2 regions of the Streptomyces sp. NPDC056161 genome follow, and region 2 is predicted to be linked to the other one. Evidence: riboswitches for the same ligand, from Rfam matches in the RefSeq annotation. Region 2 holds a riboswitch; the other holds the start of a gene.
What was found. A riboswitch is a leader RNA that binds a small molecule or an ion and turns the genes downstream of it on or off. The one in region 2 is predicted to bind thiamine pyrophosphate.
Positions count from the first base shown of each region.

Region 1: linked by a shared signal. The riboswitch ahead of thiO (glycine oxidase ThiO) and the one ahead of thiC (phosphomethylpyrimidine synthase ThiC) in region 2 are both predicted to bind thiamine pyrophosphate.

Region 1 covers NZ_JBHJUV010000073.1:5,650-9,036, forward strand. Annotated here, with positions in the region: gene ACFC09_RS40540 (thiazole synthase) at 57-851, opposite strand; gene thiS (sulfur carrier protein ThiS) at 855-1,055, opposite strand; gene thiO (glycine oxidase ThiO) at 1,052-2,215, opposite strand; TPP riboswitch at 2,213-2,324, opposite strand; gene ACFC09_RS40555 (NAD(P)/FAD-dependent oxidoreductase) at 2,667-3,387, shown strand, end outside.
Region 2 covers NZ_JBHJUV010000023.1:29,216-32,602, forward strand. Annotated here, with positions in the region: gene ACFC09_RS22055 (YibE/F family protein) at 1-1,114, opposite strand, end outside; TPP riboswitch at 1,186-1,363, shown strand; gene thiC (phosphomethylpyrimidine synthase ThiC) at 1,356-3,194, shown strand.

The sequences.
Region 1 (3,387 bases), on a different contig from region 2:
CGGACGGCAAACGGGTGGCGCGTGGTGGGCAGCGCGTCCCGGCACGACCGCCCCGCTCAGAACGCGGGCCGCTCCGGATCGAGCACGGCCAGGCCCTCCGGGGGAGACGACGCCTCGGCGAAGTGCCGACGAGGGATCCGCCCCGCCAGCCGTGCCAGCCGCCCCGCGTCCACCGCGTGCCGCATCGCCTCCGCCATCCGCTCCGGTTGCTGCGACCGGGTGACGGCCGAGGCCAGCATGACCCCCGCGCACCCCAGCTCCATCGCAAGCGCCACGTCCGACGCCGTACCGGCTCCCGCGTCCAGGATCACCGGTACGCGCGCGTGCTCCACGATCAGCTGGAAGTTGTGCGGATTGCGGATCCCGAGCCCGGAACCGATCGGCGAGCCGAGCGGCATCACCGCCGCGCACCCCACGTCCTCCAGCTTCCGCGCCAGCACGGGATCGTCGTTCGTGTACGGCAGCACCGTGAAACCGTCGTCCACCAGGGTCTCCGCCGCGTCCAGCAGCTCGATCGGGTCCGGCAGCAGTGTCCGCTCGTCGGCGATCACCTCAAGTTTGATCAGATCGGACCCGAGCGCCTCCCGGGCCAGCCGCGCGGTCAGCACCGCCTCGCCCGCGGTGAAGCAGCCCGCCGTGTTGGGCAGCACCCGGATGCCGAGCCGTTCCAGGACCGAGAGCACGGACCCGTGCACATCGGGGTCGACCCGGCGCATCGCCACGGTGGTCAGCTCCGTTCCGGAGGCGACCAGCGCCCGCTCCAGCACGTCGAGGCTGGGCGCACCGCCCGTACCCATGATCAACCGGGACGTGAAGGACGTACCGCCGAGGACGAAGGGATCGTCGGCCATGGCTCAGCCTCCTTGGACGGCGGTGAGGACTTCGACGCGGTCCCCCTCGCTCAGGGCGGTGGCGGGCCACTGCGCGCGCGGGACGACGGTTTCGTTGAGCGCGGCGGCCACTCCGCCGGCCGCCGTGGTGAGGGTCTGCACGAGGGCGTCGAGGGCCGTGCCGGGCGCGATCTCCCGGTGCTCCCCGTTGACGGAGATGATCATGCGGGCTGCTCCGTGAGGGCGGCGGCGCCGAAGCGCGCGGGGGTGAACGGACGGGCCTCCTCCGGGAGCGTCCCGGTGGCCAGGAGGTGCGCCATGACATCCCCGGTGACCGGGGTGAGCAGCACACCGTTGCGGTAGTGCCCGGTGGCCACGTGCAGCCCGTCGAGCGCGGTCGGGCCGAGCAGCGGCGCGTTGTCCGGGGAGCCGGGCCGCAGCCCGGCCCGGGTCTCGGTCAGCGGCAGTTCGGTGATCCCGGGCACCAGCTCGTGCGCGTCCCGCAGCAGCTCGTACACGCCGCCCGCGGTCACCGTGGTGTCCCAGCCCAGTTCCTCGTCGGTCGCCCCGACGACCAGTTCACCGTTCTCCCGCGGCACCAGGTAGACCTGGCTGCCGCGCACCACGGCCCGCACGGTCCGGCTCAGGAACGGCGCGTACCGCTTCGGCACGGTCAGCCGCAGCACCTGGCCCTTCACCGGCCGCACCGGCGGCAGCACGGCCTCCGGCAGGCCCGCCAGCCGGCCGCTCAGGCTGCCGGCCGCGAGCACCAGCTGACCGGCAGCCAGTTCGGTGCCGTCCCCGGTGGTCACCCCGACGGCCCGGTCCCGGCGCACCGCGCAGCGCTCGGCCCAGGCGCGATGGAACACCACTCCCGCCCGTTCGCAGGCTGCCAGCAGTGCCGCCGCCAGCCGCCGCGGGTCGATCTGGTGGTCGCCGTCCACCCGCAGCCCGCCCCGCACCCCCGGCGCGAGCATCGGCTCCAGACGACGGCAGTCCCGGCCGGACAGCCACTCGGACTCAAGACCGGAGCGCTGTTGCAGTTCGTGCAGGTCGCGCAGGTGCGCGCGGTCGTCGGCGTCCAGTGCGACGGCGAGCGTGCCGCACCGGCGGTAGCCGAGGTCGCGGCCGGTCAGCTCGGTCAGCTCGGCCGCGAAGTCCGGATAGCGGCGCGCCGAGGCCAGGTTCAGGCCGAGCAGCGTCTGCTCGCCGTGGTGCAGTTCGGTGACCGCGGCCAGCATGCCGGCCGCGACCTGCGCGGCCCCGCCACCCGGCTCGGGATCCACGACGGCCGTGGCGAATCCGCGCTGCGCGGCCCGCCAGGCCGTGACCAGGCCGATGATTCCGCCCCCGATGACGAGGACATCTGACGTACGTGACGACATGGGCGTCCAGCCCCTCCCTTCGCCGGCATGACCCGGATCAGGTTCGTACGGTCGGAGGCCGCCAGCCTCCCTCTCAGCCCGGTGCGTCCGGGCTCCCGCGAGTGCTTGTACGGTGGCCACCCTAGCCCGCCGCCGCCCGCCTCGAAAAGGAAGCCTCGGCCCGCACCGCGCTCGCGGCCCCGGCCCGCACCGCGCTCGGCGGGCTCCGGTCGCACCGCGCTCACGGCCTCCGCACCGCGCTCACGGCCTCCGCACCGCGCTCACGGCCTCCGCACCGCGCTCACGGCCTCCGCACCGCGCTCACGGCCCCCGCACGCGGCTCGGCGGGCTCCGGTGGGCGGCGCGGCGCGCACGGAAGAACGGCCGGCACGGGCCCCTGGCGGACACCGGACGATCCCGTGTGCAGCAGGTCACCCAGCATGCCCCCTGCCTGACAAAACGTCAGTTGACTATGGTGATCAGCGTGAGCCAGCAGACGCAGCAACGGAGCACGTCACAGGTGCGGCGCGTGGTCGTCGCCGGCGCGGGCATGGCCGGGGTGCAGACCGCGGTCGCCCTGCGGGAACAGGGGTTCAAGGGCATGGTGACCGTGGTCGGCGCGGAGCCCCACGCGCCGTACGACCGGCCACCGCTGTCCAAGGCCGTGCTGCTCGGCAAGGTCGAGGGCTCCGCCTTCGACGTCGATTTCGGCGCGCTCGGCATCGACCTCGAACTGGGCCGGGAGGCGCTCGGCGTGCGCCCCGGCGACCACGAGCTGGACACCGCGGCCGGTCCGGTGCCGTACGACGTCCTGGTCCTCGCCACCGGCGCCGAACCGATCCTGCTGCCCGGCGCGGAGGGCGTCCCCGGCGTGCACCTGCTGCGCACCCTCGACGACGCCCAGGCGCTGCGGCCGGTGCTCGCCCGGCAGCACGACATCGTGGTCGTCGGCGCGGGCTGGATCGGGGCCGAGTTCGCCACGGCGGCCCGCGAGGCGGGCTGCGCGGTCACGGTCGTCGAGGCCGCCGACCGCCCGCTCGCGGGCGCGCTCCCGGCCGAGGTCACGGCGCCGATGGCGGCCTGGTACGCGGACAGCGGCACCGAACTGCGCACCCACGCGCGCGTGGCGCGCGTCGAGCCCGGTGCGGTGGTGCTCGACGACGGCTCGCGGCTGCCCGCGGGCGCCGTCGTGG
Region 2 (3,387 bases):
GTGTCACCGTCACGTCGTCCAGGACGCCCAGCGAGCCGATGATGACGCCGGCCAGGAGCAGACCGCTCATGTCGATCGACGGGTACAGACCGTGGATCAGGCCGGTGTTGTCGTCCGTGTTGCCCGTCAGCGCCGCCCAGCCGATGAACCCGGAGCCGAGGACGCCGATCAGCAGCAGCGAGACCAGCGTGCCGAGGACAGCCACCGAGGTCCGGGCCGACAGGCCGTGGCAGATGTACAGGGCGATCAGCATGATGGCACTCGAACCGATCACGGCCACGACCAGTGGATTCGAGCCCTGTAGAACGGCGGGCAGGATGAAGAGGGTCAGCACCAGGAAGCTGATGGCAAGGGCGACGAGCGCCATCACGCCCCGCAGTCGGCCCACCACCACGACGGCGAGCGCGAAGATGCCGGCGAGCAGTGCCAGCGGGAGCTTCCGGTTCACATCGGTGACCGAGTACTGAAGGTCCTTCGGTGCCGACGGCTCGTAGGCGACGACCACCTTCTCGTTCTGGTGCAGTTGCCGTGGCTGGTCCGGCTGCACGATCTCCGTGAACGTACGGCCCTTGTCCTTGCCGGTGTCGACCCGGACGGTGGCCTTCTTGCAGGTACCGGTGGCCTGCTGCTGTGCCGAGTTGCCCTCGGCGGTGGAGGTGTCGCCGGTCGGGGTGTCCCCCGAGGCGTTCACCGACTTGCAGCTCACCGCGACGACCTGGGTGACCGTGGCCTGCTGCGTCTGCCGGTCGAAGCCGACCCCGGTGCGCTCGTGCGGCGGGGCCCCGCCGGGCCAGAGCACCACGAGCCCGACGACGACCGCCGCCGTGAACGGGATGAGGACGGCCGCGATGACCTTGCGCAGATGCTTGGAGACGGGCGCCGCGGGCCCGTGGCTGTGACTGTGGCCGTGTCCGTGTGCATGGCCGTGTCCGTGGCCCTCACCGGGGCTCTGGCCGGAACCCTGACCGACTCCCGGACCGTGTTCATGGCCCGGACCACGGTTGTGTCCGGCACCGGGACCGTGGCCCGCGTGGCCGTGTCCGCCGCCCTGCTCGGAGCCGCGTCTGCGCTGCGGCTCGGGTGGGGGGGACGGGGACTGCTGCATCGTGGTCACCGACCGATCATCGCAAGAACGACAGGGGCCCTCTGTTCACCGCGCCCGAAGTGACGCTAGCGTGGAGGCACCTTTGCACACGCGGGAGCTCGGAGCACCGGGCTGAGAGGGCGCTGACCTCCGTATTCGCGATGTTTCACGTGGAACGATCGATGTTTCACATGGAACACCGATGAACGGAAGCCGCTGCGTCGACCGCTGAACCTGTTACCGGGTAATGCCGGCGTAGGGAGTAGGTCTCATGACCAACAAGGACGAACGCACGCCTGTCTCCACGCAGCACGCGACGATCGGAGCCGTCAACGGATCCGACGGCGTCGAGGGCGCGACGACGGGGAAGTCCATCGGCTGGCACAAGGGGTATGTCGAGGGCTCACGCTCCGACCTGCACGTGCCTGTCCGTCAGGTGCACCTCACCAACGGGAAGTCGGTCACGCTGTACGACACCTCGGGGCCGTACACCGATCCGCTCGTCGAGACCGATGTCCGTAGGGGCCTGCCGCCGCTGCGGGAGAGCTGGATCATCGCTCGCGGGGACACGGAGGAGTACGCGGGCCGTCCCGTCCGCCCCGAGGACGACGGAATCAAGCACACCTCGCCGCGCGGCGGGCTGCGCAACCTGGACGCCGTCTTCCCCGGCCGCCCCAGGCAGCCGCGCCGGAGCCGTGACGGCGTCGCGGCGGTCACGCAACTCGCCTATGCGCGACGTGGCGAGATCACTCCGGAAATGGAGTTCGTGGCGATCAGGGAGAACGTTTCTCCCGAGGTGGTCCGCGAGGAGATCGCCGCGGGACGGGCCGTCCTGCCGGCCAACGTCAACCACCCGGAGATCGAGCCGATGATCATCGGTAAACGGTTCCTGGTGAAGGTCAACGCCAACATCGGCAACTCGGCGGTGACCTCCTCCATCGAGGAGGAGGTCGAGAAGATGACCTGGGCGACCCGCTGGGGGGCCGACACGGTCATGGACCTGTCCACCGGCCGCAACATCCACACCACTCGCGAGTGGGTGCTGCGCAACTCCCCCGTCCCCATCGGCACGGTGCCGCTCTACCAGGCGCTGGAGAAGGTCGACGGCAGGGCCGAGGAACTGACCTGGGAGATCTACAAGGACACGGTCATCGAGCAGGCCGAGCAGGGCGTGGACTACATGACGGTCCACGCGGGCGTCCGGCTGCCGTACGTGCCGCTGACCGCGAACCGCAAGACCGGCATCGTCTCGCGCGGCGGCTCGATCATGGCGGCCTGGTGCCTTGCGCACCACAAGGAGTCGTTCCTGTACGAGAACTTCGAGGAACTGTGCGAGATCCTCGCCGCCTACGACGTCACGTACTCGCTCGGCGACGGCCTGCGCCCCGGTTCGATCGCGGACGCCAACGACGAGGCGCAGTTCGCGGAACTGCGCACGCTCGGGGAACTCAACCGGATCGCCCAGCGTTTCCATGTACAGACGATGATCGAGGGCCCGGGACATGTCCCGATGCACAAGATCAAGGAGAACATCGACCTGCAGCAGGAGATCTGCGATGAAGCTCCGTTCTATACGCTCGGCCCGCTGACGACGGACGTCGCTCCGGCCTACGATCACATCACCTCCGGCATCGGGGCCGCGATGATCGCCTGGTGGGGCACGGCGATGCTCTGCTACGTCACGCCCAAGGAGCACCTGGGCCTGCCCAACCGGGACGACGTCAAGACCGGCGTCATCACCTACAAGATCGCTGCCCACGCGGCCGACCTCGCCAAGGGACACCCGGGCGCCCAGGAGTGGGACGACGCGTTGTCCGACGCCCGGTTCGAGTTCCGGTGGGAGGACCAGTTCAACCTCGCCCTGGACCCGGACACGGCACGGGAGTTCCACGACGAGACGCTCCCGGCCGAGCCCGCCAAGACGGCCCACTTCTGCTCCATGTGCGGACCGAAATTCTGCTCGATGAAGATTAGCAAAACCATCACATCTCGCTTCGGTGCCGCTGCCGTTGAGGGCGCCACACAGGACGAGATCACGGAGGGGATGCTCCAGAAGTCGAAGGAGTTCGCGGAGGCGGGGCATCGGGTTTACCTGCCGATGGCGGAGTAGGCCCAGGTAGGCGGCGGCCTAGGACTCCGAGGGGGCCTGGGCCGGCGCTCGGCGCTTGGCTGTACGAGCCGCTTTGTGCACCCACTGCCGGTAGTGCTTGGTCTGCAACTGCACTATTGGATTGGTCCGCTGGCGCGCGCCTTCGGTGGAGCGTGAGGGCCATGCATGACGGCACATCCGCATCGAGCCGGAG